4 regions of the Peribacillus asahii genome follow, and region 1 is predicted to be linked to each of the others. Evidence: riboswitches for the same ligand, from Rfam matches in the RefSeq annotation. Region 1 holds a riboswitch; each other region holds the start of a gene.
The links. Region 1 has a riboswitch for thiamine pyrophosphate ahead of tenI (thiazole tautomerase TenI). Riboswitches for the same ligand answer to the same signal wherever they lie in the genome.
Positions count from the first base shown of each region.

Region 2: it holds a riboswitch for thiamine pyrophosphate, as region 1 does, so the genes downstream of both, thiM (hydroxyethylthiazole kinase) here and tenI (thiazole tautomerase TenI) in region 1, are expected to answer to the same signal.
Region 3: it holds a riboswitch for thiamine pyrophosphate, as region 1 does, so the genes downstream of both, thiT (energy-coupled thiamine transporter ThiT) here and tenI (thiazole tautomerase TenI) in region 1, are expected to answer to the same signal.
Region 4: it holds a riboswitch for thiamine pyrophosphate, as region 1 does, so the genes downstream of both, BAOM_RS15825 (LuxE/PaaK family acyltransferase) here and tenI (thiazole tautomerase TenI) in region 1, are expected to answer to the same signal.

Region 1 covers NZ_CP026095.1:1,918,397-1,926,546, forward strand. Annotated here, with positions in the region: gene BAOM_RS09300 (thiazole synthase) at 1-759, opposite strand, end outside; gene thiS (sulfur carrier protein ThiS) at 765-971, opposite strand; gene thiO (glycine oxidase ThiO) at 976-2,076, opposite strand; gene tenI (thiazole tautomerase TenI) at 2,060-2,677, opposite strand; TPP riboswitch at 2,774-2,883, opposite strand; gene BAOM_RS09320 (ATP-binding protein) at 2,956-4,215, opposite strand; gene BAOM_RS24305 (hypothetical protein) at 5,104-5,241, shown strand; gene BAOM_RS09330 (zinc-dependent alcohol dehydrogenase family protein) at 5,439-6,491, shown strand; gene BAOM_RS09335 (chromate transporter) at 6,577-7,770, opposite strand; gene BAOM_RS09340 (PTS sugar transporter subunit IIC) at 7,958-8,150, opposite strand, start outside.
Region 2 covers NZ_CP026095.1:3,116,339-3,124,488, reverse strand. Annotated here, with positions in the region: gene BAOM_RS15390 (YebC/PmpR family DNA-binding transcriptional regulator) at 1-383, shown strand, start outside; gene BAOM_RS15385 (catalase) at 839-2,479, shown strand; gene thiD (bifunctional hydroxymethylpyrimidine kinase/phosphomethylpyrimidine kinase) at 2,712-3,494, opposite strand; gene thiE (thiamine phosphate synthase) at 3,511-4,161, opposite strand; gene thiM (hydroxyethylthiazole kinase) at 4,148-4,966, opposite strand; TPP riboswitch at 5,059-5,169, opposite strand; gene BAOM_RS15365 (CoA transferase subunit A) at 5,578-6,291, shown strand; gene BAOM_RS15360 (3-oxoacid CoA-transferase subunit B) at 6,258-6,923, shown strand; gene BAOM_RS15355 (peptidase) at 6,938-8,150, shown strand, end outside.
Region 3 covers NZ_CP026095.1:846,138-854,287, forward strand. Annotated here, with positions in the region: gene BAOM_RS04255 (sensor histidine kinase) at 1-843, opposite strand, end outside; gene BAOM_RS04260 (cation diffusion facilitator family transporter) at 1,069-1,947, opposite strand; TPP riboswitch at 2,181-2,283, shown strand; gene thiT (energy-coupled thiamine transporter ThiT) at 2,391-2,966, shown strand; gene guaC (GMP reductase) at 3,175-4,158, opposite strand; gene sigY (RNA polymerase sigma factor SigY) at 4,377-4,940, shown strand; gene BAOM_RS04280 (YxlC family protein) at 4,894-5,247, shown strand; gene BAOM_RS04285 (sigmaY antisigma factor component) at 5,240-5,458, shown strand; gene BAOM_RS04290 (YbjQ family protein) at 5,439-5,753, shown strand; gene BAOM_RS04295 (PLD nuclease N-terminal domain-containing protein) at 5,788-5,988, shown strand; gene BAOM_RS04300 (ABC transporter ATP-binding protein) at 6,005-6,913, shown strand; gene BAOM_RS04305 (ABC transporter permease) at 6,921-7,682, shown strand; partial or broken gene BAOM_RS04310 (glutathione peroxidase) at 7,790-8,150, shown strand, end outside.
Region 4 covers NZ_CP026095.1:3,209,095-3,217,244, forward strand. Annotated here, with positions in the region: gene BAOM_RS15800 (SDR family oxidoreductase) at 1-609, opposite strand, end outside; gene BAOM_RS15805 (ABC transporter substrate-binding protein) at 622-1,638, opposite strand; gene BAOM_RS15810 (ABC transporter permease) at 1,635-2,390, opposite strand; gene BAOM_RS15815 (ABC transporter ATP-binding protein) at 2,387-3,133, opposite strand; gene BAOM_RS15820 (acyl-CoA reductase) at 3,145-4,596, opposite strand; gene BAOM_RS15825 (LuxE/PaaK family acyltransferase) at 4,593-5,681, opposite strand; TPP riboswitch at 5,766-5,875, opposite strand; gene BAOM_RS15830 (glutamate-5-semialdehyde dehydrogenase) at 6,248-7,495, opposite strand; gene proB (glutamate 5-kinase) at 7,517-8,150, opposite strand, start outside.

The DNA.
Region 1 (8,150 bases):
CACCATCCCCGTTGTAGGGCTGCTTGCTTCACCGAAGTTTTTCTCTGCTATTCTTCCGGCTTCATAGCCAAGGTGTCCGGCTTCAATCGCTAGTTTCATAGCCAGTGCCATCTTGACAGGGTCTTTTGCGCCTGAAACAGCTGTATTAAGTAAAACGCCATTTGCTCCTAGCTCCATCGCATACGCAGCGTCTTTTGGAGAACCAATACCGGCATCAACAATGACAGGGACGGAAGACTGTTCGATAATAAATTGAAGATTTAACGGATTGATGAGTCCTTTTCCAGAGCCGATTGGCGATGCGCCAGGCATAATTGCATGAACTCCAAGTTGTTCAAGCCTTTTAGCTAATACAACATCATCAGACGTATAAGGCAGGACAATAAACCCTTCTGCTAACAGCATTTCGCAAGCCTTTAGTGTTTCAACAGGGTCCGGTAATAAAGATTTGTCACAACCAATTACTTCAACTTTAATCATATCGCATAAGCCCGAAGCTTTTGCTAGTTTAGCAATTCTAACAGCTTCTTCAGCTGTTTTGGCACCAGCTGTATTTGGAAGCAGTTTATATTTAGTTAAATCTAATTGTTCAAGAAAGTTTGGTTGAGATTCTTCAAAAATATTCATTCTGCGAACCGCAAACGTTAAAATCTCGGTTCCAGAAACTTCAACGGCTTGCTTCTGAACCTCAAAGGAAGGGAATTTCCCTGTTCCTAGTAAAAGTTTTGATTGAAATGTGTGATGAGCTATTTTTAACATGATTATCATCCTCCTCCTACAAAATGAACAATTTCTACTGTATCTCGATCTGATAATGCTTGTGCTGTGTATTGCTCTTTATAAATAATTTCTTTATTTACTTCTACGACAACAATGCGGTTTTCCAGTTTATATAATTCAAGTAAATCCTGAATACAGTGTACGGTTTCTGGCAGTTCAATAGTTTTTCCGTTTAATTGAATCGACTTCATGATTTCACCTCTTTTGGCGATTGATTTTAAAGGCTTCCATCCAATCTTTTCTTATTTCTTTTTTCATAATAAAATCTCGAATCATTTGTCCTGTGGCAGGAGCGAGCAAAATGCCATTTCGATAATGCCCTGTGGCGAATAAAATGCCGTCATCATCAGGATGATGACCGATAAATGGCTTTTGATCAAACGTTTGTGGACGAAGCCCTGCCCAAAAGGACTCGATTTTCATATCGATGATGGACGGGAGCATCGTTTTTGCTTTAGCAATGAGCTTCTCGATGCCGCCAAGACTTGCTTGTTCATTCCAATCATTTTCGACCATGCTGGCTCCAAGTACAAGTCTGCCGTTGTTTCGAGGTACAATATAGCAGTGTTCATGAAACAATGTATGCTTTAAAAGCGGCTTTTCACTTGAAACTGATACACATTCGCCTTTGACGGGAGTAAGCGTATTGGTTAAACCAAGCTGATGGAAAAAATTAGAGCTCCATACACCATTTGCGACAACGACATATTTAGCTTGGAAATTTCCTTTGTTCGTTTTAATCGTATAGGAACTGTCTTGTTTTTCAATCGAGAAAACCGATGTATGTTCAAAAACCGATGCCCCTAATACTTGAGCACTCTTTCCAAATGCTTGACAAACAGAACTAGGTAAGACATTCACATCATCTTCAATAAAAGCGGCTCCGATAATATTCGTTGAAACAGAAGATTCTTCATGGCGTACATTATCTCTGTCATACCATCTGACGGTAGGGAGGGAGATGGTAGAGTTTAGCTCACTTTTTTCAGCCTCTGAATAAGCGAGCTGAAAAATGCCGCCTTTTCTTAACTCAATATCGATACCGCTTAGCTCTTTTAGCTCATCTTGAAGCTGAAAATAGGCTAGTTGACTCTTTCTTGCAAAAGGATAGAAAATCTCAAGGTCATTGCATTCTGAATGAGCACCTAGCATACCAGCCGCTGCACTTGTCGATTTACTAGCTAGTTGCTTTTCCTCAAATACAGCAACATCAATCTGTTCTTTCGCTAAATAATAGGCAATTGAGCAGCCGATAATTCCACCGCCTATAATAGCTACTTCATAATTTGTTTTCACATGAATTCTCCTTACATAATTTTGAAAAATCTAATGCGGATGCATAGGGATTTGGTGAAGAAAAAATGCCCGACATAACCGCAATGCCATCTGTTTTTAGTTGTTGAAGAGCATGTACTCGATTTGGCGTAATTCCACCTATGGCATATACAGGGATTTTTAGTGCTTGTTTCATGTTGCTAATAGTATGTATGCCATTTGGCGTTAGTCCCTTCTTACAATCTGTTTCAAAACAATGTCCATATAACACATAATCCGCTCCATCTGTTTCCGCTTGTTTTGCTTCTTCTACAGAATGAATCGAACGACCAATCCGTAAGTGCGGAAAGTTTTCTCTCACTTTTTGGATAGGGAGGCTATGTGATGGAAGATGGATATTTGACATTTGTGTGAGTAACGCGATATCTAAGCGATCATGAATGACGAGTTTTTCTTTGTTTACATCTGCTTGTTCTAAAAGCTGAATGAGTGACAGAACTTCATGAGCCGTTTTTGATTTTTCACGAATATGGACATAATCAACAATATTTTGAATAGAAGAAATAATACTTGTCAGCGCGTCAACCGTATGTGAATCATCTGTTACGGCAATCAGTTTCATATTCGTTTACTCCTTTTTACTAGTAAGTAGTGCACGCAAAAAAACCACTAACCTTAAATAGGAAAGTGGTTTTGTTATTTGTACACAAATAAGCACAAAGAATAACGAACACTTCCCTACGCAGGTGCGAACCTGTTCAGGTTATGAGGGTTTAAAAGTAACTACTTTATTCTCAGCCCTTATCAAGGGATCCCCTAGTGAATTAACTAAATAGTTTTAAAATTTATATTTAAAATATCATAAATCTAGAAGGTGTACAACAAAAATTTTAAAAAAATTTATTGATAAATAGGGAGCTTGATAGAAAAGCAAGTTCCTATTCCTTGTTCACTTACGACTGTAATCTGACCATTCATTTGATTAATAATACTATAAGAAACCATCATTCCAAGCCCTGTGCCTTTTTCTTTGGTTGTAAAATAGGGCTCCCCAAGGCGATTGATTTGTTCTTGTGTCATACCTGATCCTTCATCTCGAATATCGATTTGAATCGTATCCTGATTATTGGTTTGGATGACGTGCAATTTTCCGTTAACCTCCATAGATTCTATACCGTTTTTTAACATATTAATTAGACATTGTTGAAACTTTTTACGCTCGCCCTTAACGACATATTGGTCATCTTCTAATAAAGATAGTTTAATTTGTATGCTGTTCATATTAGCTAAAGGAGTAATGATATTGATGACATGCTGAATCTCCTCTGCAACATGGATCTTTTCCTCCTTTTCAAGTGCGGGCTTAGCAAATGTTAAATAATCATTGATTACTTCTGTGGCTCGATCTAATTCTTGTAATGCAATTTCTGTATATTGTTTTCTTTTTTGGTCAGAGGTTTCTTCAGATAGCATTTGGATAAATCCTCTACTTGTGGTGAGGGGATTACGAACTTCATGAGAAATACTAGCTGCTAGATGACTCACCATTTGTAATTTCTCAGCTTTCACTAACTTTTGTAATACTTGAAAATTTGCTTGGATGACTTCCCACAGTAAGTTCGTAAACACCATTGCAATGATTTGAATGGAAATATATTGTGTCCATAGATTTGCTCCTCTGTTTATGTTAAATAGTTGCTCAGATACCAACAGGGAGATCATTAAGCCGATAAAAGTTAGCGAACTGCTTATTATCACTTTATATTTCACGGAAAATTGCGAAAAATATTTGGATATAAAGAATAGTACAATAGAAAAAGAAAAGAAAGTAATACAGGCTATATAAAAGCCGTTATCGCCATTTAGCCAAAAGCGAATGGATAACATTAAGAATAATAAAGGAATTCCTAATTTATATCCGCCATATAACCAACCAAGGATAAAGGGAATCCAACGAAGGTCCCATACATAATAAGGCCCTGTAGCAACAGGGAATATCATGCAAAGAATAAGGGAGACGATAGGAAAAATGGCAAATGTCCTTCTTTTGAAGTTTTCAAATCTATAAGAATATTTGGCAAAATAAATCATTTGTACTAAAAATAACGGAAGAATAGTAAATAAGAAGTTAATTAACAAATCTTTTGTTATTAAAGACATAGTTGCACCGAACTTTCAATAATTTATAACTTTAAATATTCGCTATTATTAGGTGAAATTCCTTTCGTTATTTTAAAAAAATGGTAGAAAAATACACCTTAGTTTTCTGCTCCTATAAATGATAAAGACTTTAAAGAAGCGGAAATTGGAATTGTACTCGGTATGCCTATCGTTGTGTTACCCATCGTGATTTCATTTATCGTGTTTGTCGCAGTTGACTTTGTTAACGCGAAAATACATAGTGTTGCAAAAAACCTTAGCCATTAATAAGGGGAAATAAATAATAAAAGACTGATCACTAGCATTCTGTGATCAGTCTTTTTCCAGATTGTAGAATGAGTTGTATTAATTGGTTCCAAAAAATGTCATGCTATCAAAGCTGTTAAAATCTCTATACACTAATTCTAATTTTTTACCTGGCGATACTTGATAAGTCAAATATCCACTTAAAGTTTTGCCTTTAGCAAGCTCCACAATGGTATCTAATTCATTGTATTTAGCCGAATAAAACTGTAAATCTAGGGCATTGTTGAATTTATCATTAATATATAGGTCTGGGAAGAATCCAGGAATCTGTGTCGATCCATAATTTTTAATGACAACATAAAGTGAGATATAAGATAACAAACAATGAAACTATAAGTTTTCCAGATGAAGCGATAGTAACACATTTTAAAAATGTACATTCGAATATAATCTTAATTCACGTTAGATCTAAACGCTATCAGTAATTTATGGTAATTAAAAAGAGGGATAATGGTAAAAATCGATCGATAAATTTGTTATATAACAGGTTTTTATTTTTCGGAAATGTATTGACACAGTAGTGATTCTGTTATATATTTTATATAACTTAAATAAATTGTTATACAACAGGAGGGGACGAAGATGGAAACGTATCGTGAAGCATATGAAAGCTATAAAAGAGCATGTGAAAATTACGGAATGGAGTCGATGACTTTTTATCATTTTGTAACACACTTAACGAAAGAACAATTGAATGAATATGATAATCAAGCTAGTTAATGAAAAAGGACGTGATGACTACGGATCTCGCAGTTGAAGCCAAATAGAAACCCTGCCCGTTTATATATAAAAACAGGCAGGGTTTAATTATGTTTGTCGAAGAAAGTTTTTTGTTCATGTTTAAAGGACTTGCGGAATATCTTTGATAAAGAAGGCGTTAACAATATGTAAATACTGTAATTAAGGGGGACAAGCATATGAGAGCTGCTCAAATTATTGAACAAAGAAAACCGTTAAGAATAGGTCATGTACCTGACCCAACTCCAGGTCCGCATGATGTCATTGTGAAAGTCGAAGCAAGCGGAGTGTGCCGTAGTGATTGGCATGCTTGGATGGGAGATTGGGAGTGGATTGGCTTAAGTCCTATTCTTCCGATTATTCCAGGTCATGAATTAGGCGGCATTGTTGAAGCGGTAGGAAAAGAAGTGAAAAACTTTCGTCCAGGAGATCGAGTAACGACTCCTTTCCACGAAGGCTGTTCACATTGTTTAAACTGTTTGAGTGGTCAATCAAATCGCTGTGATTCTTTACAAATTTTTGGATTTAGTTATGATGGAGCGTATGCAGAATATGTGAAAGTACCAAACGGGGATTTTAACTTAGTTGCTCTTCCTGATGAAGTGGACACGCTTACAGCTGCAGCTATTGGTTGTCGCTATATGACTGGCTATCATGGTGTCATGCGCAGCAATATTAAGCCAGGGAATTGGCTTGTTGTTCATGGTGCAGGAGGTGTTGGGCTATCTGCTGTTCAAGTTGCCAATGCGATAGGCGCTCAAGTCATTGCAGTTGATGTAGATGAGGCTAAATTGGACAAGGCTAAGAAAGAAGGTGCCGTTGTTGGTGTGAACGCTCGCCAAGAAAATGTTGTGGAAGCCATTCGAGAAATAACGAAGGGTGGGGCACATGCATCCATCGAAGCGCTTGGAATTCAAGAAACAATTTTAAATTCGGTCACTTCTTTACGCAAAGGAGGCCGACATGTTCAAATCGGTTTAACTACAAAAAATGAAGGGGGCTTAGTTGGTCTTCCGATTGATGCGATTACGGCGATGGAGTTAGAAGTGGTCGGAAGCCTAGGTAACCCTCGCTCGGAGTATAATGGTTTACTAGCATTGATTGCTCAAGGAAAGTTAAATCCAAAGTCACTCGTTTCACGTGAGATTGCCTTAGATGATGTATCTGAGGTGCTTCATGATATGACAAGCTATAAAACATATGGGTTTAATGTAATTACACAATTTAAATAGAAGAGAGATGACTTTGACACAGGCTTCTGGTTTGTGCCTATTTTTTTGAGTTTGAAATATTTTCTAAGCTACCAAACTTGGTAGCTTAGAAAATATTTGATTCAATAAATGTAAGTAATGTACCGCCAATGGCTCCGCAAACAACAATAATCCAAGGAGGGAGCTTCCAAAACATAAGCATACTAAATAAGATGGCAGCTAAGGTAAAGTCAATGGAGGTTAGAATGGAGCTAGTCCAAATAGGATGGTAAAATGCTGAAATTAAAATTCCTACTACTGCAGCATTTATACCCATAAACGCCCCTTTAATTTTAGGATTACGACGTAAAGTATCCCAAAATGGTAACATACCAAGGATTAGAAGGAAGGCGGGTAAGAATATAGCGATAGTTGCGACTAAGCCGCCCTGCCACCCATACATAATAGCACCTAAATAAGCGGCAAATGTAAATAAGGGGCCGGGTACTGCTTGGGTCACACCATAGCCAGCTAAGAAAGCTTCTTCGCTAATCCATCCAGTGGGAACCAATTCTCTTTCTAGTAAAGGGAGAACAACGTGACCGCCGCCAAACACTAAGGAACCAGATCGATAGAAGCTATCAAACATGGCTACCCAGTGAGATGCAGTTATCTCCTTTAAAATAGGCAATAGAATTAATAATCCAAAGAATACTGTTAAACATACGATTCCCACTTTTCTTGTAATGGGGAACTGGATACTTTCTTCGTCACTTTTAGTATGTTGTTTATATAGAAGATAACCAAGAAGGGCAGAAATGCAAATAACAACTACTTGAGTAAGAATGGATTGCCATAAAAGTGTTCCTACTAATGCGAATAATGCAATGGTTTTTCTCTTTAAATCAGGAGTTAAATTTTTTGCCATCCCTAAAATAGCATGTGCAACTACGGCTACTGCCACTATTTTTAATCCGTGTATCCAGCCAGCTTCTCCTGTATCCAGCCCTTGAAGGAGTATAGCAAATAGTATGAGAGCAATTACGGAAGGAAGTGTAAATCCGATAAAAGCTACGATTCCACCTAGAATTCCTGCGCGCATAACTCCTATCCCGATTCCTACTTGGCTACTAGCTGGACCGGGTAAGAATTGAGAGAGTGCTACTAAGTCCGCATAACTTTTTTCATCCATCCATTTTCTTCTTCGAATATATACCTCGTGGAAATATCCTAAATGAGCAACGGGACCGCCAAACGATGTTAATCCAAGTTTAGTCGAAACGAAGAGTATTTCTAGTAATGATTTAAATCTACTGTTCATATCGAGGTTCTCCATTCTTTTAATCTTGCAACGGTAAAATCAAATTTTCATAAAATGTAACATAGTGCATGGTTCGTTTTCAATTTGATTAATAGAAAATTTACATAGTTTTAATATAAAAAAAGCTTGTAGACAGACCCTGATATGGAGGCGTTGTCTACAAGCTTTTATGAAGCTGTGTAAGATATTAATCAAACTGTAACTTATAATCTTCTGCTTTAATCATTTTTAATTTTTTAGAGAATAGGTAGATTAGAACAAGGTTCAATCCAATCGGAATAATGAAGAATGTACTTAGCATGATGGTCATATTTTTAGTAGTCCAGCCACCGTCAGCTAAATTTATATAATTGAGCGGTCCGACTAATCCTGATAACCCG
Region 2 (8,150 bases), 1.2 Mb from region 1:
CATTCGGTAAAAATGGCGGAAACATGGGTGTAAGTGGTTCTGTTGCCTATATGTTTGATAGCACAGCTGTTTTCGGTATTGAGGGAAAAACAGCAGATGAGACACTTGAATTATTAATGGAAGCCGATGTAGATGTACGTGATATTATAGAAGAAGAGGAATCAGTCATTGTTTACGCTGAACCTGATCAGTTCCATGCTGTACAAGAAGCATTTAAAAATGTTGGCATCACTGAATTTACAGTAGCTGAATTAACAATGCTGGCACAAAATGACGTAACACTTGACGCGGATGCACAAGCACAATTTGAAAAAATGATTGACGCATTAGAAGATTTAGAAGATGTGCAGCAAGTGTACCATAACGTAGATTTAGGAGAATAATCAGTCGTATCAAGCGTTTGAGGGCGATTATGAAACCTAGAAAGTTTAATGAATGGTGATATATTTACAAAAACAACTGTAAAATACAGTGACAAACGTTTAGCTCACTTTTGTATGAGAAATTCATATTAAAGGTGGGTTTTTTTGTGTTTTTGGAAGACATAGATAAGGAATTTCTATATCTACATGTAGAGCTTTTCCAGGTACACGTTGAAAACATCCTCCTTATTAAAAATTCAAGTCGATTATCCATATATATTAGACAAGTTTTGGGTATGAATTAAAATTTTTGATACATTTCTTTTTAACAGGATTATTGACTTGATTGAGAAAATTGAAACCGAAGAGACTATTCAGCTATCATAAGCAGTTTAGTTATACAAAATCCCTATTTCGTATAAATTTTCCAACAAAGGGAAAAAGATAAAGGTAATTATTCTAAGGAGGTTTTCATTTTGGCAGAGAACAAAGACATGAATGCTTCACATGAACAAGACGTGAATCGTGAGACGCTGACAACGCGCCAAGGCCATCCTGTGATGGATAATCAAAACATCCGTACCATTGGTGATCGCGGTCCAGCTACGCTTGAAAATTACCATTTCATTGAAAAGATTTCCCACTTTGATCGTGAAGAGATACCAGAGCGTGTAGTACACGCACGAGGGACGGGCGCATTTGGATATTTTGAAACATACGGAAAGGTCGGAGATGAACCAGTAGAGAAGTATACTCGCGCAAAAGTATTTTCGGGTGTCGGGAAGAAAACGCCGCTAATGGTTCGCTTTTCTACAGTAGCTGGAGCGAAAGATTCGCCAGAAACAGCACGAGATCCGCGCGGCTTTGCGGTAAAAATGTATACGGAAGATGGCAACTGGGATCTAGTTGGGAATAACTTGAAAATTTTCTTTATCCGTGATGCGATGAAGTTCCCTGATATGATTCATGCGTTTAAAGCGGATCCGGCTTCGAACGTGTCAAATCCTCAGCGGATGTTTGACTTCGTTTCCCGTACACCTGAGGCAACGCATATGATTACATTCTTATTCTCGCCATGGGGGATTCCTGCGACATACCGCCACATGCAGGGTTCTGGTGTAAACACCTATAAATGGGTAAATGAAAAAGGCGAGGCTGTGTTGGTGAAGTATCACTGGGAGCCGAAGCAAGGGATTCGTAACTTAACACAAGAAGAGGCAAACGAGATTCAAGCGAAGAACGTCGGTCATGCGACACAAGATTTATATGAAGCAATTGAGCAAGGAGATTATCCAGAATGGGAGCTCTTTGTGCAGATTATGGAGGATGACTATCATCCGGAACTCGATTTTGATCCGCTCGATGATACGAAACTTTGGCCAGAGGATAAGTTTCCATGGTTGACGGTGGGGCGGATGGTCCTTGATCGAAATCCAGTCGATTTTCATGCGGAGATTGAACAAGCTGCCTTCGGTACAGGGGTTCTTGTCGATGGAATGGACTTCTCAGATGATAAAATGCTGCAAGGCCGTACATTCTCTTATTCCGATACGCAGCGATATCGTATAGGTGCGAACTATCTAAAATTGCCTTCAAACGCACCGAAAGTACCTGTTCGCACGAATCAACATCGCGGCCAAATGGATATCCGTGACCCAAAAGAATCTGGAGAAAATCCACATATTAACTATGAGCCATCGATGCTCGGCGGGTATCAAGAAGCAAGTAAAGAAAAACGTGCACCGCATCAACCGGTGTATAATGCGGCAGCAATGAGTGCACCAATTGATCGTCCTAACAACTATGGTCAGGCGGGTCACACGTATCGCAGCTTTGAGGATTGGGAGCGTGATGAACTGATTAAAAACCTATCCGAAGCACTTGCCGTATGTGACAAACGAATTCAAGATGCCATGATTGAGCATTTTACACAAGCCGATGAAGACTATGGTCGCCGTGTAAAGGATGGTATCGCAGAGAAAATGAAAGAATTGAGGAAGGAAAACAAAGTTCCAGGCCGAGAAGCAGGCAGCTCGAAATTTGGTCAAGGTTCATTAGCTGCGAACGAAGCAACAGAGGATGCTGTAAAGAAAAGCCACGAAGCGGATCCCTATTAATTATGAAGAAAAGGTTGTCCAGAAAATTAGTGAAAACTAATTGACTGGCAACCTTTTTATTTTTGCTCATTTCCTTCCCTTTCTACAAACGAGCGTTGAGCTTAGTGTAGATTTTGTCTGTATCGCTTATCTTAATCTACTACCTTCTTTCAACTCCCAAGTCCTTAGCTAATGCGTGAAGTGGGAGTCTTCTGTCGGGAAATGCTAAACATCTAAACAGTAAGTACTTATATTAAATCTTATAACAATGATTGAGCGGGCCATTTCCTTTTCCAAGATTCAGCTGATCCTGAAGAGCTCCAGTTAAATAATCTTTCGCATACTGAATACTCATGTTGACATCGTGTCCATCTGCTAAGTTACAAGCAATGGCGGAGGAAAGAGTACAACCTGTTCCGTGTGTATTAGGATTTTCAATTTTAACACCTGTAAACCAGGTGAACTGGCCATTACTATACAGTAAGTCATCGGCACTATCTAGGAGATGGCCGCCTTTAATAAGGATATTTCCTTGATAATGTTTGGCTATTTGAATAGCGGCTTTTTGCATATCCTCTTTTGTTTCAATCCTCATCCCGCCGCATAAACATTCGGCTTCGGGAATATTTGGTGTAATCAGAGTTGCAAGCGGGAGAAGCTTTGTAATAAGAACATCCATTGCATCCTTACTTAATAATGGGCTGCCGCTTGTTGAAATCATGACAGGATCGACAACAATATGCTTCGGTTTGTATTCTTTTAGTTTTTCGACAATCACTTCAATAATGTGCGGGGAAGACACCATACCTATTTTCACACTGTCTGGAAAGATATCGTTCATAATGCTGTCTAGTTGTTGTCCTACAAACTCAGGTGTTGCCTCTAGTACACTATCTACTCCTGTTGTGTTTTGAGCAGTAAGCGCTGTAATAGCAGTCATCGCGTACATTTTGTGAGCGGTAATCGTTTTAATATCAGCTTGAATGCCTGCTCCGCCGCTGCTATCGGAACCAGCAATACTTAATACTTTTTTCATTATCCATCCCTCTAATCTAGTTATTTTCGTGATTGACTATTTGCTTTGAGAGAGCAAGCAGTTCCTGACTTGCTTTTTTGATATCTTGTTTAGCAAAAATCGCTGAAACAACAGCAACTCCATCAATACCGCTGCCGCTTAGTTGTAAAATGTTTTTTTCATTAATTCCACCAATTGCAACGACAGGAATGGAAACACTTTGACAAATAGCCTCTAAAGTACGCAAGGGTAGTGCAGTAGCATCGAGTTTCGTTGAAGTCGTAAAAACAGCACCTACACCTACATAATCTGCTCCACCTTTTTCAGCTAGACGGGCTTGTTCAACGGTTTGAACCGATACACCAAGTATTTTGTCACCACCAATCATATTTCTTGCTGTTGATAGATCCATATCGTCTTGTCCAATGTGAATCCCATCAGCAGCGCATGCAATGGCGACTTCTACATTATCATTGATGACAAATGGAACGTTATAAGCCTCTGTTATTTTTTTTATCTGCTGTGCTTCTTTTAAAAAGTCCTCATAAGGTAGATTCTTTTCACGTAACTGAATAAATGTTGCCCCGCCCTGAATCGTTTGTTCTACTTGTTCAGCTAAAGACTGTTCTCCAAGCCAAGCTCTATCTGTTACGGCATACAAAAGCATAGATTGTTTATCTACTTTCAATTTTCATGCCCTCCTTTAATAGAGAAGAATCAAGTTTACTTACATAATCAATGAAGTGCGTTCTAAAGCTTGAAGTGCCTCCACCTGTAGCTATTGTTTTTTGATAAGCAAGTTCGCCGCTAAGTCCCATTACACAGACAGCTGCGGCTGTGCTATCTATTAGTTGCTCTGGATTGGCTCCACAATAAGCACCGATTACAGCAGAGAGCATACAACCTGATCCGGTGATTTTCGACATCATTGGGTGCCCATTTTTAATGATGTACGCTTTTTCGTGGTGAACAACTAGGTCGGTAGCGCCTGTTGTAGCAATAACAGCACCTGTTCCAATGCTTAAATCTTTTGTAAGTTGAATAATTTCATTTATATTTTCATCTTCAATACTTTCAGCCGCATCGACACCTTTTGTTAATCCACTTCCTGCGTAAATCGTTTTAATTTCAGAAATATTGCCTCTAATAACGGAAAACTTCACTTCTTCTAGTAGTTTAAACGTCATATTTGTTCTTAGTTTAGAAGCACCAGCACCGACAGGGTCTAAAATAACAGGAAGACCGAGTTCATTTGCTTTTTTCCCTGCTTTAATCATCGAGAGAATGGTTCGTGCATTGAGCGTACCAATATTAAGGACGAGACTGCTGCAAATACTCGTAATTTCCTCTACTTCGGTTAAATCATCTGCCATAATAGGAGATCCGCCGCAGGCCAAGACAATATTAGCCACATCGTTGACCGTTACATAATTGGTAATATTATGTACTAAAGGTGTTTGCATAGCTACATTTTCTAAAATATTTTCAAACATATAGATACTCCTCCGTTGGTTGATTTATCTACTAACTAATTGAAATGAAAAAATGCGATATACCAAAAAGGTGCATCGCATTCATAGACTACCATTTATGACATTCGATTCCCTACGTTGGCATTATCCAAATCAGGTTAAAGGGTTAAAGCTACATTTCGCTTACTCTCAGCCCACATGTGCAAGCTCCCCTACTATTTACATTCTATCTATTATTTTAGCATATTTCTTGATATAGAGTATTCTTCTTTTAATAAATTAAGTTTTTCTCTATGCATCTTTTCTGAAAGATGTGTGAGCCCAAATTACGTTATCAATAATATTGTTTAATAAAGTGAGGGGGTTCCTTCATTGTCATTGATGGTTAGTTGACTAATCGAATCTTTACTACAAAAGCGAGGCGACTGTTCAGTTTAGACAAGTATTTCATCTTATGACCTCGAGGGGCTAGCAGTCGTAGCTAGATGAGGGCAGTCGTCCCCCGCCTATCTTGTTTGTTTTCCATACGCTTGAGGTGGGGGTCTTACTGCCCGTTAAGTGTGAGGGAAAAAATCTGTTAAAGTATTAGGATTTTTTCAGTAGTAGGCTCATATTCTAATAGGGGTGATGTGATGGTAGAAAATACGTTCGGGAAAATCTGTACATATAATCAAGTTAAGCCGTTATTTAAAGATAATCAATCCATTTTATTCGGTGGATTTGGCGGGGTCGGCACGCCGCCAGGGCTAGTAAATTTGATTTTAGAAACAAACGTTCAAAACTTACTTCTTATCGGCAATGATGCAGGATTTCCGAATATAGGAATAGGAAAAATTGTTACGGCAAAAAGGGCACGCAAAATGATAGTATCTCATATTGGCTCGAATCCAAACGCCGGTGCATTTATGCAGAATGGTGAACTAGAGATTGAGTTTTCGCCACAAGGCACGCTTGTTGAACGAATTAGAGCAGGGGGGATGGGGCTTGGCGGGGTGTTAACAGATATCGGATTAGATGCAGAATTTGTTAATCAAGGGAAACAAGTAGTAGCACTAGATAACAAGAAGTATCTTGTTGAACCCGCATTAACGGCTGAAATTGCAATTGTGTATGCGAAACGATGTGACCCGTATGGCAATTTAGTGTTTGATAAAAGTGCCCGCAATACGAATCCTCTTATTGCAATGGCAGGAGCCATCACGATTGTTGAAGTGGATGAAATTGTACCGCTGGGTGCTTTAAATCCAGATCATATTGTGACTCCGGGGGCATTTGTTGATTATATCGTTCCATCGAAAGGAGTGGATTGGAAATGGGCATGGGAGACGGTATTCGACAAACATTAGCCAAACGTGCTGCTGAGGAAATTTCTGATGGTATGCTTGTCAATTTAGGGATTGGCATTCCATCACTCGTTCCAGATTATTTGCCCAAAAGTCATAACGTCATGTTTCATGCAGAGAATGGAATTGTTGGAATCAGCCATTCCCCACCGTATGAAGAGGCGGATGAGCATTTATGTAACGCTGGAGGTTATCCGATTACGGTGAAAAGCGGGGCATCTTATTGTGATAGTGCTGTTGCATTTGGAATGATTCGACGTGGACTTGTTGATGTAACGATTTTAGGGGCGCTACAAGTAAGTGAGGCAGGTGATTTAGCGAATTGGATTGTTCCGGGGAAAAGGGTTCCAGGGATGGGGGGCGCAATGGAACTCGCAGCAAAAGCGAACAAAGTGATTGTATTGATGAATCATACGGATAAAAACGGTCAATCGAAATTACTTAAAACATGCACGTTACCGTTAACAGCAAAACGATGTGTCCATATGGTCATTACCGATTTAGGTGTTTTTTCGGTAAGGGAAACAGGATTAATCTTAACTGATTTGTATGAACCATATACGGTAGAGGAAGTACGAAAGCGAACAGAAGCCTCATTTGATGTTGCCGAACAGCTCCGTATCCTACAAAAATAAGGAGTGTGATGTAAATGGCCTATCAGCAGCAAATCTCAACGTGGTTACAAGAGCATCGAAAAAATGGGATTCAACTATTACAAAAGCTTGTTCAAGAGCCTAGTAAACGTTATCAGGAAGAAGGTGCCCAAGCCATCGTTGTTGAAAAATGCCGTGAATTGGGCTTAGCTATAGATTTATGGGAAATTGGTGATGAAACGTTACGCAGTCATCGCCATTTTTATTGTGATCGTCATAATTTTCAAGGAAATCCAAATCTTGTTGCTGTTAAGAAAGGCAGAGGCGGCGGCAAATCTCTGATTTTAAATGGTCATATTGATGTTGTTCCAGAAGGAGATCATGCGCGTTGGGATGATGATCCGTATAGCGGGATTTTAAGAGAAAACAAAGTATACGGGCGAGGAACGACTGATATGAAAGGCGGAAATGTTGCTTTATTATTAGCTATTGAGGCAATTACGGCTTTAGATATTCCGTTAAAGGGTGATCTTATATTTCAAAGTGTGATTGAAGAAGAAAGTGGAGGGGCTGGGACATTAGCAGCGATTTTACGAGGGTATAAGGCAGATGGAGCCATTATCCCAGAGCCTACCAATTTAAAGTTATTTCCTGTTCAACAAGGATCGATGTGGTTTCGACTCATTGTGAAAGGAAAGTCTGCCCATGGCGGTACAAGATATGAAGGAGAGAGTTCGATCGATCTTATGACGAATGTTTTACATGAGATTAAAAAGCTAGAGAATGAACGCAATCAGCAATGGAAGCAGCATCCTCTTTATCAAAAAATACCGATTCCGATTCCCATTAATATTGGAAAAATGGAAAGTGGGAATTGGCCATCTTCGGTTCCAGAGACAGCTATTGTCGAAGGACGATTTGGTATTGCCCCAACGGAAACGATGGAGGCAGCGAAAGACTCACTGGAGACGATGATTGAAAGGCTCAATCAAACAGATTCTTGGTTTCGCACAAAGCCAATAGAAATCGAATGGTTTGGAGCGAGGTGGCTTCCGGGAAGCATGGACCTAGAGCATGCCCTTTTAAAAACGGTTGCTGACGCTTTTAAGAACGTGCAAGGAGTGGAGCCGATTGTTGAAGCATCACCATGGGGAACCGATGGCGGGTATTTATCAACAGTAGGAAACATTCCGACGCTAGTGTTCGGACCAGGAGAAACGAAGCTGGCGCATGATACGAATGAATATATTGAAGTCGATAAAATGATGG
Region 3 (8,150 bases), 1.1 Mb from region 1:
AATAGTCGGTACAGAGGTTGTGGGAATGACATCTAGTGCGTTTAAGATAATATTTAACAATACTTGACGTATTTCTTCCTTAGAGCCGCTAATCATTATATCGTCTGGAATGGCATACGAAACGGTAGCATTCGCTTCTAATATGCTTGGGTAAAGAAATTCAATAACATCATCGACAAGCTTTGAAATAGAAAAGGAATCAATATATTCACTTGCTTTTTCTTTCTTTGATAAATTTAGAAATTGTGTGATTCGACTGTTTAGTTGATTAAGTTCACTTGAGATAATATCTAAATATTTTACTTCTGGATGTTCCGATTGTAGCAATTGGATAAATCCCATAATGGATGTTAATGGATTTCTAAATTCATGAACAAAGCTAGATGTCATTTGACCGAGCAGAGTCAAGCGGTCTTTATGTGTCTGACTAATGAAATAGTACTGTTCTTCTAGCGATTTTGCTTGTAATTTTGCGTAATAAGTAATGGTCTGTTGAATCAATTGATCGAGTGAACGGTTAATTTCATTAATGAGACGAAGTGAATCACAGGGTGTTAAATGTAAAGTAAGTACTTCTTCTATTATAATGGATCTTCCAGCTGTAATCGTTTTAGTGAATTCCTCCATACTCATAATCTGAAGAAATTGTTCTGTCGCAATATTTTCCGATAATGAATCTAAGCACTCTTCAAGCGTTGATTGCTGCTTTTTCATTTTTTCTATAAATAGTTTGAAAAAATGTTCGACTTTTTCTCCGGAAAGGGAGAATTGCGTCCACTGGCTAATAATACGATCTTTATGATCCATTAAGAAATCAATTGCTGTAGCGTTATTAAATAGCATCTCGCCCTCCATTGACAGGAAAAGATTTTTTTCGTTGATTATTCCTATTTCGCTAATAGGAAACGAAAATCCTTTAACTTCTAAAGAAAATTATGCAAAAATTCTAAAAAAACGTTTTTTTGTGTCTTTATAACTAGTAAAAAGGTTGTATTCAATAATAAGCCAGTAATCAACAAAGTCATATAATAGAGCCAATAAAAAAGTAACCAACAAAATAGCTGTTGGTTACTGTTGTGAAGTCGTATAAGGTTCTATATGAATGATTGCATATTTAACATTATGTTCCGATAGTAAGTTTTGTTCGACTTGAACCGTGATTTCATGGCTTTCGATAACCGTTAAAAGCGGGTTTACATGAATGGTTGCTTCAACAAGAATTTCATTTCCATGCATACGAGCTTTAATTGCGCTCATGTCTTTAACGCCTTCTGTTTTTGAAATGGTCACTCCAATTTTTTGTAATAACTCTTCATCAAAGCCATCGGTTAAGGAGTGGGAAGCGTCTAGGAAAATCTCGACAGCTGTTTTACAAATAATAATTCCGACAACGATAGCAGCGACTCCATCGAGCCATGCGATGCCGATATAGGTTCCTAAAATTCCAACTAAAGCCCCTACACTAACGAGTGCATCCGATCGATTATCCTGTGCAACCGCATAAATAGAAGCGCTGTTTATTTTTCGACTAAGCGCTACATTATAACGATAAATACCGTACATAAACGCCGCGGAGAATAATGCTGTAATTGCTGTCAATATGCTTGGTGATTGAGTATCTTCTGTAAAAAAATCTTCAATAGCACCGGTAATGACATCAATACCGACCGTAATCATGATAAAAGCAGCGATTAAAGAAGCGATTGTTTCTGCACGCAAATGGCCATATGCATGGTTTTTATCTGGCGGGATTTTTGAAATTTTTAATCCAATTAATACGGCAACCGAAGCGACAATATCGGTCGCATTATTTAATCCATCAGCCCATAAGCCTTTGGAGTGACCAAAATAGCCCACCGTTAATTTCAGCGATGCTAAAAATATGTAAGCGATGATACTAATATAGGCCCCTCTTTCAGCTGAAAGAGAATTTTGATCTGTATCCATGATTGTACCCCCATTGCAAACTTGCGTATTAACGATATCAAATGAAACCGTAGTGGGTCTATAGCAACAATGTCTCCCTCATCCATCTAAATTGTATCTTTGCATTTGTATTGATGGGCTAAAAATAAGTTGGTCACAGCTAAAAATACATCCTTAATTAGGAAGGGAGAAAAGATTAGTACTTGTTTTATGAATAAACTAGTAGTATATTCTAACCTAGGATAAAAATTAAATACGTCCACAAGGGGAGCCGAAGAGGCTGAGAGTGAGCGAATGAGTTCTGACCCTATGAACCTGTTAGTTAATGCTAGCGTAGGGATGTGGTTTTGGATATAAAGCAATACGGGCCATCCATTACCGCCCTAGTATTGCTTTTTTATTTGGAAAAAAAGCAATACGGGCAGCTCATCACGCTTCTCTAAATAGGAGAAGGAGGAAGTATAATGAATAATAAAACACTATTTTTAGTGGAAGTAGCGATTTTTGCTGCTTTGGCGTTGCTGCTTGATTTTGTATCAGGTGCGATTATGGGAAGGTTTTGGCCGCAAGGAGGTTCTATTTCCCTTGCGATGGTTCCTGTTTTTCTAATGGCCTTTCGTTGGGGAGTTAAAGGCGGAGTCCTTACTGGAGTTTTATTAGGAGGATTGCAAATTATAACGGGAGCCATTCCGTATCATTTTGCTTCATGGATTATAGATTATTTCTTAGCTTTTGGAGTGGTAGGGTTCGCTGGTGTATATGTGAATAAGGTAAATGTGAGCTTAAGGGAAGGGAACTATTCGAAAGCTAACTTTTACATTATAAGCGGAGTGCTGTTAGGAAGCTTTTTACGATTTTTATGTCATTTTGCTTCTGGTATTATTCTTTATGGAGAGTATGCGCCGCCAGGCCAACCAGTCGCGCTTTACTCGCTCGTTTATAACGGCACGTATATGCTAGGATGCTTTGTACTATCTGCTATTATCGTGGCCATGCTTTATTCAACGGCAAGAAATGTATTAATAAGAAAAGCGTATTAAATCTTCAGTCGGATCTGTTATAGGTCCGGCTTTTTCTATCGTTTAATTTTTAAGTGTTCGTGAATATGGTTGTTCCATTTGATTTGTGGCTTAAATGAGCCACAAATTAATCTATGAAAAAAACTGAGCAAGTATGAAAGTCTCTCGCTCAGCTTGGTATGAAAAAATCATATGGATATGGTTGACTATCCAGGGTGCTTAAAAGCTTTTAATACACTTTATCACCGTTAAAGATAGAGTTTTTAACGATAGCGTAATCTACATTGCGGATTGCTTCTAACTTATTTCCACCTGCATAAGAGATAGAGGACTGAAGATCTTGCTCCATTTCTGTTAATGTATCTTGCAAAGAACCTTTGTGCTCGACGAACATTTTCTTGCCTTCTACGTTTTTCTTTTCGCCTTTTTGAAATTCTGAAGCGGAACCGAAGTATTCTTTATAGAGTTTCCCATCTTTCTCAAACGTTTCTCCTGGTGATTCTTCATGTCCAGCAAATAATGAACCAATCATGACCATAGTTGCACCAAATCTAATCGATTTAGCGATATCGCCGTGTGTACGAATTCCTCCGTCAGCAATAATCGGCTTGCTTGCTGCCTTTGCGCACCAACGCAGTGCAGCTAATTGCCAACCACCTGTTCCAAATCCGGTTTTAATTTTTGTAATACATACCTTTCCTGGCCCGATGCCTACTTTTGTCGCATCCGCACCAGCATGCTCTAATTCTCTTACTGCTTCTGGAGTGCCTACATTTCCAGCAATCACAAAACTATCAGGTAAGTATTTTTTAATATGTTGAATCATCTTTATGACTGCATTCGAATGACCGTGTGCAATATCAATCGTAATATATTCAGGCACAAGCTGTTCCTCTGCTAATTGTTGGATAAATTCATACTCTTCATCTTTAACTCCAACGCTAATCGATGCGATTAATCCTCGTGATTGCATATCTTTAATAAAAGATACTCGCTTCTCTGGTTCGAAGCGATGCATCACATAAAAGTAGCCATTTTCTGCTAAGTAAATAGCAATCTTTTCATCTATAATAGTCTGCATATTGGCAGGTACTACAGGTAACTTAAATGTATGTTTCCCTAAAGTTACCGTTGTATCACATTCAGAACGGCTCTGTACTATACATCTTGCCGGAATTAATTGAATATCTTCATAATCAAACACATTATCCATGTTTTACACCTCTAAATACGAATATTTAATTAACAATAAATAAAAATGTTCGTCTAATGGGTAATTTACATCATTATTATCAGTTTGTCAAAGCTTTTTATACTATAAGATTTCGCTTAGTGTTTTTTCTGATTTAAAAATTTTTTAAAAATCGAGTGAACGAAATTGGAAAGCAAAACGTCATAATAATAAATCGAAGCGGCGGAGGGAGGGAGAGCATGGAAGAAAGAGAGTGGGTTACTGCTGCAAAAAAGGGAGATGAGTACGCGTTAGCTCAGTTGTTTCGACAAAATTATTCGTTTCTTGTTCATTATTTAATTAAGTTAACATATAGCCTTGAGCAGGCAGAAGATTTAGCGCAAGATACAATGGCAAAAGCGATTGAACATGTAGCGAAGTTCAATGGAAAATCGAAGTTTTCAACATGGCTGATTTCCATTGCCACACGCTTATATATCGATCAAAAACGAAGGCAAAAACGAGAACAATCGTGGCAAAAGCAGGAGCAAGCGTTAAGGATGATTCGGTGGCAGGCACAATCCGTTAATGAAGATTGGCACATGATGTTAGAGTCATTAGGAAAGTTAAAGGATGATTTTCGAATCCCCATTTTGCTAAAACATTACTATGGGTATTCGTACGAAGAAATTGCCGCTATGCTGCAAATAGCAGAAGGAACGGTAAAGTCCCGTGTTCATAAAGGAATTCAAATGGTGAGAAAGGAGTTAAATGAAGATGACAAAGGACAATATCCCGTCGGAAAAACAGTCGAGCAAAACTGAAGCAGAGTTTGTACAATCTATGAATCATAGTTTTGAAAAATTAGAGCAATCCTTTTCATTTACAACTCCAGATGTCAATTTTTTTGAACAAAAAATTGCACAACAAAAAAAGCAAATACGGAAAAAGTGGCGTCAGGATCTTCTCCTGTTTAGTACGATAGCCATCATTATCCTTAGCCTGATGTTTACAGCGTTTTTTCAACAGCCCTATGTATTTGTCGTTTTACAAGTTGCGACTGTCATTTCTTTAGTTGGCTATACAGGGTATGAATTTAGGAAGGGAAAGGAGCGGGTACGTCATGAGTAAAGTCGATTTATATATACTGCCTATAGTTGCCCTGCTGCTGCTCGTTCAAAGTATTTATTTGTTTACGGACGCTAGAAAAAATGGAATGAACTATTGGTTTTGGGGCATTATTGGGTTAATTCAAACACCTATGCCGCTTATCTTTTATTTATTAGTTAAACGTTCGCGAAAAAAAGAGGAGGATGAATTAAATGATTATCGTGACTACTGATTTTGTACCAGGAAAAGAAATTACAGAATTAAAGGGATTTGTTCGAGGGAATTGCGTACAGTCCAAACATATTGGAAAGGATATTCTGGCAGGGCTTAGAACGATTGTCGGTGGTGAAATTGACGAATATACAGAAATGATGACGGAGGCGAGGCAGAAGGCTATTGGCAGGATGACAGAAGATGCAAAGGCAAAAGGAGCTAATGCAATTATTGCCGTTCGATTAGAAACTTCATCGATCATGCAAAATGCATGTGAGATTATTGCGTATGGTACGGCTGTTTATGTGGAATAGGCGTTCTTTATGAAGCTTGAAAGGGTGGAGGCATATGGAAACATTTGATTTTATGTTAATTTTGCCATTAGTCATGCTGCAGCTTATTTTAATCATTATTACTTTACTAGATGTAGCGAAACGGGACGCATCGACTTTACAAGGAGAAAGTAAGCTCATTTGGGTATTAGTAATTTTGTTTATTAATATAATCGGTCCAATTATGTATTTAGTGATTGGAAAGAAAAAAGGGTAGATGGGGGAATTTTTTTATGATTTATTGTAAAGATTTAGTGAAAACTTTTCAATCATCAACCGCTGTGAAAGGCATTAATTTAGATATCAATCAATTTGGTTGTTTCGGTTTTTTAGGGGGAAATGGTGCGGGGAAAACGACAACTTTAAGAATGCTCGCGGGGCTCGCTAAACCAACATCTGGAGAAATAAAAGTAGCAGGTGTTGATGTTGTGAAAGAAAAAGATAAGATTGCTCATCTTCTTGGATATCTTCCGCAACATCCTGCTTTCTTTGACCATATGACTGGAAAACAGTGGATGTATTGGGTTGGAGAATTATTTGGTTTGTCTAAAGAAGTGATTGCGGAGCGAACGGAATCATTATTAAAAGATTGTGGAATATGGGAAGCACGAAATCGGAAAATTGGAGAATATAGTGGAGGAATGAAACAACGCCTCGGTTTGGCTCAAGCGTTAATTAATCAACCGAAAGTGCTTATTTTAGATGAACCTGTTTCGGCTTTAGACCCTGTTGGACGCTATGAAGTATTACAGATGATTTCAAAACTAAAGAGAGATATGACGATTTTTATGTCTAGTCATATTCTAGAAGATGTCGAAAAAGTGGCGGATCATATTACGGTTATTGATAAAGGGAACATCCTGATTACATCGAGTTTAGCAGAATTAAAAAATAGGCATTCACACCCGATTATTACATTTGAACTGCTAGAGACGAATCATGAGTTTCTTCACATTTTAAATAATCAAGAGTGGATTGAAACGGTTCGAATGAATCTTAATGAATACCAAGTGACAGTGAAAGAACTAGAGATGGCTAAAAGACAGTTACCAAAACTTATCACGAATCAAAATTTGACGTTAATTAATTATCGAATTGAAACTGCGTCATTAGAGGATATTTATTTAAGGTTGGTGAGTTAATGTGTCTATGTTTTATACGTTATTAAAAAAAGAAATGAATGAATTAGTAAGCTCACATAAATTGTTAATTGTACCGATTGTATCGATTATTTTGATGATTACGTATCCAATTTCAATCAAGCTTCTTCCTACCTTGTTAGAGAGGGAATTACCAAAAGGGGCTACTGTGGATATACCGATGCCTACTGCACATGAAATTATGGCAAACGTCTTTTTGAATTTTGAAATGATGGGTGTATTAATTCTTATTCTTATTTCGATGGGAACCATTTCTGGTGAGAGAGATAAATCGATTGCACCGATGGTTTTAGTTAAGCCAGTCGGCCGAAATGTCTACTTTCTATCTAAATGGTTCACTTATTCCTTATTAGCTAGTGTAAGCTTTTTAATTGGAATGACAATAACAAGTTATTATACGAATTATCTTTTTGAGGAAAAACTAATTTGGGGAGATATGGCTCTGGGCACCTTGTTGTATCTACCTATTTTATTATTTGTTATTACACTTTCAATCTTTTTTTCTTCTTTTGTAAAAAATTCTGTATCAGGTGGTTTGCTTGCGTTTGTTACGTATCTTGTGATTACAAAAGTTCCTCAATATTTGCATGATTCGCTTCAATCTATTTCACCTTATAATCTGATACAAAATGCAAATCAAGTAATAAATGGAGATTCGTATGAAATTATGGTTCCTTTGTTTAGCACCTTATGTCTAATTTCCGTTTTGTTATTGTTAGGCACATATGTATTTAGAAAACAGGAAATTTAAGATTATAATGAGATATTTTTATATTTAAAATGGGTATTTATGCATATTCCTTTTGGTTTATTTATAAATTTTATATAATTGTGCCGTATACAACTAGGAGGAATGACATGAGTATTTACAATTTTTCAGCTAGAAGAATGAATGGACAGGAAGTATCTTTAGAGAAATATAAGGGAGAGGTACTCGTTATTGTAAATACTGCTAGTAAATGCGGATTTACAGAAGCTGTATAAACGATATGAGAATAAAGGATTAACGATTCTTGGATTCCCTTGCAATCAATTTGGAGAACAGGAACCAGGGGAAAATGAAGAAGTAGAAGCTTTTTGTCAGTTGAACTATGGTGTTTCTTTTCCGTTATTTAGTAAGGTGGAAGTAAGAGGAGAAGGTGCTCATCCTTTGTTTAAATATTTAACTTCAGTAGCGCCATTTGAAGGTTTAACAAACAGTTTCAATGCGAAACTGTTG
Region 4 (8,150 bases), 1.3 Mb from region 1:
TTTTTTGCTCGCATCGGTTGGATAAACAAGGCCCGGTGCTACACAATTGACCCTTATCCCAAAAGGTCCTAGCTCCACAGCTAAATTACGCGTATACCCCATTAATGCTGTTTTAGCCGTGTTGTATTCATGATAAGGAACCAACGGTCTTTCTACTAAATTACTAATGATATTCACAATGCTTCCACTGCTTTGTTTTTTCATAATGGGCAGCACTGCTTGACATAGATAATGCGTCGATCTTACCGATCCATCAATCTGTCCTTGATAATCTTCCCATGTGAGCTGCCAAGCCATTTTTCGTTGTTCAGGATCAAAGACATAAGGTTTAAATGCATTATTCACAACGACATCTAGTCGTCCCGTTTCAAGCACAATTTGCTGAATCATCGACTGAACAGCCTCTTCGGACGTAACATCTGCTTGAATCGCCCAAGCATCTCCTCCAACTTCGATACAAGCTGACACAATTTGTTCAGCTGCTTTAACATTTTTCAAATAATTGACAATAACGAAGGCCCCTTCTCTTGCAAATTCAATGGCAATCGCTGCTCCAATTCCTCGGCTGGAGCCCGTAACAAGAACGACTTTTCCACTAAATTTCCCCATGTATGTTCTCCTTTATTTTTTTGGAAGTAATGTATCAACTACTACCTCATCCATATTAAGCTTTTCTTTAATCAATCCTAATTTTTGATACGTATCCGCACCATCCTGCAAGATATTCGCATCAAGCGCTCCTAAACCATGTTGATTTGTTTCAGGAGATACGCTAGAAGCATTACGCAGTTTAATAATCTCTAAGTTTTGTTGCTCATCTTTCCCATCGATTGCATAGGTTTTAGCCAAAGCAGCCGCTTCTTCCGGACTCTCAATCATCCATTGTGCACTGTTACGATAAGCTTCCAAGAAATCCTTCAATTCTTGCTGCTTTTCTTGATATACTTTCTCTGTTACAACAAATACATCACTCGGTACATTTAAATAGTCTTTCACATTCATCACATTGACTTCCTCTAAACCTTTGGCTTGTCCAACAACTAGTCCCGTATCAGTCGCAGCTGTTGCATCCACTTGCCCTTGCATTAATGGGGCAAAGTTTAAAAGACCTGTCTCAACAATTTTTACATCATTTTCTGAAAGACCGACCTGATGTAATAACACTAATAAGTTTTGACGTGTTCCGCTTGATAGACTATAAACGCCAATTGTTTTTCCCTTTAAATCTTCTGGTTTGTTAATATTAGCTTCCTTTAGTGATACGATGTTAAATACATTTTGCGGATAAATATTGTAAATAACTTTTAGCTTTTCACCTTTATCTAATGCGAAAAATAGTGAACCTGGATCAGTAAAAGCGATATCTGCTTTCCCAGATAAAATATTTTTAATCGCATCGCCACCGCCTGCACCAGGAATAACAGTTACATCTAGGCCTTTATCTTGAAAGAAATGCTTCTTCTCATCGACTAATAGATTCGTTTGTTCTGTAAGTGGCTTACTCCAGTTCGCTACTCGAATCGTTTGGACGTCTGTTGAATCAGATTTCGCTGTTCCCTTATTTTCATCCTTTGCACCACACGCTGACATCAATACGGTCATACATAATAAAATCGTGACTAACCATCTATTTTTCATTTTCTATTCTCCTTCATATATTTCTTTAGTACAGTAACTTCTAATACATAAATCAATTGATATAAAACCATGCCCATCACAGTTAATAAAATTAACACAGCAAACATTAACGGCGTATCCATCATCCCTTGCGACGCGACGATGAGCGCTCCTAATCCATCGCTTCCCCCAATAAACTCGCCAACAACAGCCCCTACTACGGCTAATACAACCGCCACTCGAAGTCCGGCTAGAATCCCTGGCAGGCCATTAGGAATTTTTAAATGAATTAAGGTTTGCCAGCGTGTTGCTCGAAGCATATGAAATAATTCTTGTTTTTGTTTATTCGTAGACTGAATCGCTGTAATCGTATTCTCCAATAATGGAAAAAAACAAATCAGGGCAGTGATTATGACTTTCGATTTCATGCCAAAACCAAACCATAGAATAAATAAAGGGGCCAAAGCAAGCTTAGGAACAGCTTGGCTCGCAATGATATAAGGAGAAAGAAGCTTTCTTAAAAATTCAATCTCACCCATAATCACCCCAACGATAAATCCCCCGACACAGCCAATTACCAAACCTAGCAACACTTCTGATAGTGTTCGCAAAATATGTGGAATAAAGTATCCACTTTGCAGACCATCTACTAAAGTCGTAACAATAACCGTAGGAGCCGGCAAAACAAGCTCTGACATAAAGCTTGCACTATATTCCCAAATGATGAGGAACATAATAAATAATAGAATTGAGTATAAAGGGAGACTTTTCATCGCTTATTTCCTCCCAATACATGTCGTAACGTCAGGCACAACTCATTAAAATACGGCGCGTATTTCATTTCTACATTTCTCTCTTTTTCTAATTTTACAGCAGTATCAAAAATGATTTGGCCTTGATCTATGACTGCAATCCGATCTGACAAATACACGGCTTCTGCGATATCATGCGTAATAAAAAGAACCGTTGTATGACGGGTCTTACAAATTTTCAACAAATCATCCTGTAGTTCTTCTCTTGTAATAGCATCCAGAGCAGCAAATGGTTCATCTAGAAACAGCATCGTTGGTTTTTGAATCAACGCTCTCGCAATAGCAACACGACTTTGTTGTCCTCCAGATAATTGAGTAGGATAACGATCTAAATAAGTCGTTAAACCAACCATCTCTAATACTTCTAACCCATACTGTCGATCTTGTTGCGTAATCTTTCTTTTCAGCGAAATCGGAAGCAACACATTTTCTAGCACTGTTTTCCATTCTAATAAGGTAGGAGATTGGAACACAAAACCACATTCATCCAACGGCCCTATTACTTCTTTTCCTTTAAAGCGAATCATTCCTGAATGAGATGGAAGCAAGCCCGCTGCAAGCTTTAATAACGTTGTCTTTCCACAGCCGCTTTTCCCTAGAAAGCAATGAAATTCCCCTTCTTCAATAGACCAGTTCACTCCATGTAACACAGTTGTCTTCTCTTGATAGCTATAAGTCAAATCCTCAATTGTTAAAAAACTCATCTGCTAACCTCCTAATCTGCATAGGGAGCCAACTCTTCACTTAATTGTTCAGCTGAAGCTTCGATATCAACCATATTAATTAAATCCAGTACATTAAAGCGGCCATCATGATGCCATCCAGCTTCTGGAGATGTCATATTTCCCAATGCCGTCATTCGAGTCACACCAACACTCCCTAGTAAATGAGACCATTGAAACAATTCAGACGGACTAGCAGCGATTCCAACCGTTTGCAGGTAATCCCGATGCATGAGAAGGCCTTTCGTCACCTCTTCTATGTGATCAAACTCTTTCACTTTTACAACACGATTTAAACTGCTTGGTGTAAGGCTAAGATCGGAATCTTCAAAAACAACAGTCCAATCATTTTGGTTATTGCCTAATACTTCATTATTTGGATTCGAGAACAGGTTCATTTCTTCTTTATTTTTCCAAGCGGCCATCTCCATCGATTCGGCCATTGATAGTTTTCTTCTCGGAAACCTTCTATTAAACGCCTCTAGTTCATGACCTATATATCTAGCAAATTCTTTTGGAGAAACATTTCCTCCTTTTTGTACATAGAAAACATGTGGAGAATAACAGCCTTGTTGGTCATAGCGCATCACATCCAAAGCAGCCAAATGGGCTGCCTGCAAAGCTTTAAGAGAATCAAGAGACGTCTTTGAAACAATCCCAAAACTTAGCTTGTGTCCAAATGGTAAAAACCTTTTAGTGATTGGAATCCGACTTCGTAAAGCTTCCATCGCTTCATTGCCCCCATACCCGACAACAATATCTGTTTGCTGAAAAATAAAGCGTTCTCTCTCTTCTTCTCCGCCCTTCCACCAAAGAACGGCAAAGCAATCTGCTAATCTTGGTTCTATTTCCACTAAAAGCTTAGCGAACCAGCCAGCAAATAATGGCTCAGCACTCGATACCTTCCCGATATTCCCTGCTTTCACTAACAAACTAGATATAAAGCTCCATAAAGGAAGACCAGGCACATTCCCTGACCAAATATGCGTAATTAAATCCGGACTAAAAGCCTTCGAAAATCCACCTTTTACTCTCGGTTGAAAATCATCCAACAACAATGGATTTCCTAAATCTTCAACAAGAAAACGCTGCAGTTCATGTTTTCGAAACGTTTTTAAATAAGAAGTCAAACCAAGCCTTATCATTTCTTCATCATAGCCTGTTACAATCGGTAATACTTTTTCAGCTTTTTGTCGATAAGATGAATCACGCTCTAGAAGTCTATGTATCGCTTCATCAATGATGTTCATTAACTCATTAACAGAAAAAGATTTTAACACCTTACGACTGCTATGCTTAATCTTGTCAATTAACCTGCTCATTTGTTCATGTGTAAGAATCGGAATCTCCACTTCTATTGTTTCCTGATTTCTTTCGAATAGAAGCACCTTTGTCTCAAATGATTCTTCTCCTATATTCGGAATATATCCAGCGATTTCTCTCATTTCTCCAGTCCCTTTGAAGCCTTTAAAAATTCTGCCATCGCTAGCGAACAGCCTTTTGCTTCTGTTCCTTCCACTCTTCCTAATAACAGAAAACCGCCTTCCACTTCAACACCAACATCTTCTGTTAAAATCGTAGAAACAGAATTCATATTAGCAAGGTCACAATGAACAATAACGCCGCGTTCTCCTTTTGCTACTTCTTCACCTGTTAACGGATTTACGACTCGCGTTTTAATCCAACTTGGTCCTGACTTAACAGCAGGCACAGATTGATTTCCATTGTCATACAGCTGTGTACTCAGCTCGGTCATGCCGTACATATTGATACACGCTGAACGATTGACTCCTAAATATGTAGAAAGCAACTGATAGAACTCATCCAACTCTAATTCTTTAGATTGTTTTTTAAAGCCGCCCGTATCAAGAATTTTACTTCCTTTTGGTAGAGTAAAAGTTTGATTCCCACGCTCTAGTTCTTCTAAAAGATGAACAAAGCTATAACTTGCACCTAAAAGAGCATAAGGTTCTCCAGTTACTTCAGCATTCCTCAGCTCTTTCTGTAAGCCTTCCACATCAAGCTTGTGATTTTGTATAAAATAACGGCTATCTTCTGTCCCAAACCTTTCTTTTGCGAGTTTTAAATAACGAGCTAAAGAAGAATTAGGCATCTCCTGTTCTGTTGGAAATAAGATTCCCATCCGAATCTTATCGGTATTTCCCATAAATCTTTCTTGAAAATTTTTAATCATCGACCTATCAAATATGTCTAATGTTGGATGATAATGTTTACCTCTAATTCCTTGTGTTGTACCACTTGTCATATAAACCGCTTCCGCTTGCTCCGGATCACAACAGCTCAAAGTAACATCTTTAAAAGCATTAATCGGTACTGGCGGGATGTCTCTCCAAGTTTTCACAGTACGCGGTGTTTTTCCTTTTTGAGAACAAAAAGTTCGATAAGGAATGTTATATTGATAGTGATAGCGAAATAATTGTAAAGCCTGCTGATTAAAATCTTCCTCAGAAGATTCATTACAATTAATAAATTGAACTGTCGATTCAATCATTTCTTTTTGAGTCATCATGTTTACCCATTCCTTTCAATGTAGCCATTTATTTTCTAATAGCGCAAAAAAGCACTTTGCGTACGCAAAGTGCAAAAATACAGAGTAATCCCCTTATCACTTCCCTACGCTGGCATGACCCAACAGGTTCAAACGGTCTACGGTAGATTAACCGTACTCTCAGCCTGATTCCACAGACTCCCGATATCATCTATTTTTATACAAAGAATACCCTTTCTTTTTGTAGAATGCAATCATAAAGTGAAACTTCCATCAAAGGGGAGTTCCTTTATCACCCACTAATGGTTAGCCAATTGGGCCTTTACTACAAAAGCGAGGCGACTGTTCAGCCCCGACAAGCATAAGATGAAATGCGGCGTGGCGCAGTTTGCCACAAAGCATTGCAGCTTATGACCTCGAGGGGCTAGGAGCCGCAACTAGATGAGGGCAGTTGTCCCCCACCTATCTTCTTTGTTTCTTCATAAGCTGGAGGTGGGGGGCTTACTGCCCGTTAAGTGTAAGACAAAAAAACCTGTACCAAAAGTAGCGTACAGGTTTTCACTCAATCTCGTTCATCAACTATCCACTTATCCGCGAATTTGTCCTTGTCCATAAATAAAATATTTAGTAGATGTTAAAGCAGGTAATCCCATTGGTCCACGCGCATGAAGCTTTTGCGTACTAATCCCAATTTCAGCACCGTAACCGAATTCAAACCCATCAGTAAAACGGGTAGAAGCATTATGATAAACAGCGGCTGCATCGACTCCATTTAAGAAAATGGCTGCACTTTCCTCATTTGTTGTGATAATGGCTTCAGAATGATTCGTACCATACTGATTAATATGCTCAACAGCTTCTGTAACATCCTTCACAATTTTCACACTCAATTTTAGCGCTAAATATTCCGTTGCCCAATCTTCTTCTGTTGCTTGCTTCGCCTCTGGAAAAGCAGTACAGACCGTTTGATCTCCGTATAGTTCAATTCCTTTACCGTGAAGAACGGCTAATAAGTCAGTCCCATTTTTAGTAAACCAGCTTTCATGAATGAGCAAACTTTCAATGGCATTACATACAGATGGACGCTGTGTTTTTCCATTGATTACAATATTTTCTGTCATCTCATAATCAGCTGATTCATCAATAAAAATGTGACAGTTACCGGCTCCCGTTTCAAGAACAGGTACAGTCGATTCACGAACAACAGTATCAATTAAATTTTTGCCTCCGCGTGGAATCAACACATCTAAATATTCATTCAAATGAAATAATTCTTTCGCTGTTTCACGGCTTGTATCTTCCATTAATTGAACCGCATCAACTGGTAAAGATGTTTGCGCCAATGCCTTATGAATCGACCTAACAAGCGCTTGATTAGAGTAGCTTGCAGACGAACTTCCTCGTAAAATAACCGCATTTCCTGTTTTTAATGATAATGTAGCCGCATCAATCGTTACATTTGGTCTCGCTTCATAAATCATACCAATCACACCGATTGGAACACGATTTTTTTTAATAAGCAAGCCGTTTTCTTTCTCAATTGTTTCTAAGCTTTCACCGACTGGATCTTTTAAGTCAATCAGTAAACGAATAGCCGCTGACATATCTTCAATACGCTTTTCGTTTAACATAATACGATCTAATGTCGAATCAGGCAGACCATTTTTCTTTCCTTGTTCTAAATCTTTTGCATTTTCACTTATTAAATAATCTTTATCTGCCAATAATTGATCCGCAATTTTTGCTAATGCTTCATTTTTTTCTTCTGTCGTCTTCCCACTCATTTTATAACTTGCCGCTTTGGCCGCTTTTCCTTTTACAATGACTTCACTCATTACTAACTCCCCCTTTTTAATTTAGGCTTTCACCCATTTATCTCGATGAATCACTTCAATTGCTGACATCACAAGCTCGTCTGTCCGTTTTCCCATCGCTAGTTTCAGCTCATCGACAGAATAGAGAACTTCTCCTCGGCCAAGCAATCCGCTTGAACCAAACACTTCAACAACGTCCCCTTTTTCAAAATCTCCTTGAATGTCATAAATACCGGCAGGCAATAAACTGCTGCCATTCAACATTAGGGCTGTTTCTGCGCCATCGTCAACGAAGATTTTTCCTGACACTTCCGAATGAATCGAAATCCATTGCTTATTATTATTTACGGTTGTAAGCACGTCATTTTCAATATACGTCCCGTCACCGTCACCCGCTAAAATTCGCAGAAGCTTATCACGGCCTTCTCCTTTACCAATAAAGACTTTTACACCTAAAGACAGTGCTGTTTTCGCAGCTAATAATTTCGATTGCATCCCGCCTGTCCCAACGTTTGAGCCGGCTCCTTCCGCTACTTGCAGCAAATCATCCGTTACTTCTGTTAAATAATCGATTCTCTTAGCATCCGGATTCGTCAACGGATTACAATCATATAAGCCGTTAATGTCCGTTAAAATAATAAGCTGATCGGCATGAATAAGCCCACTCACAAGAGCA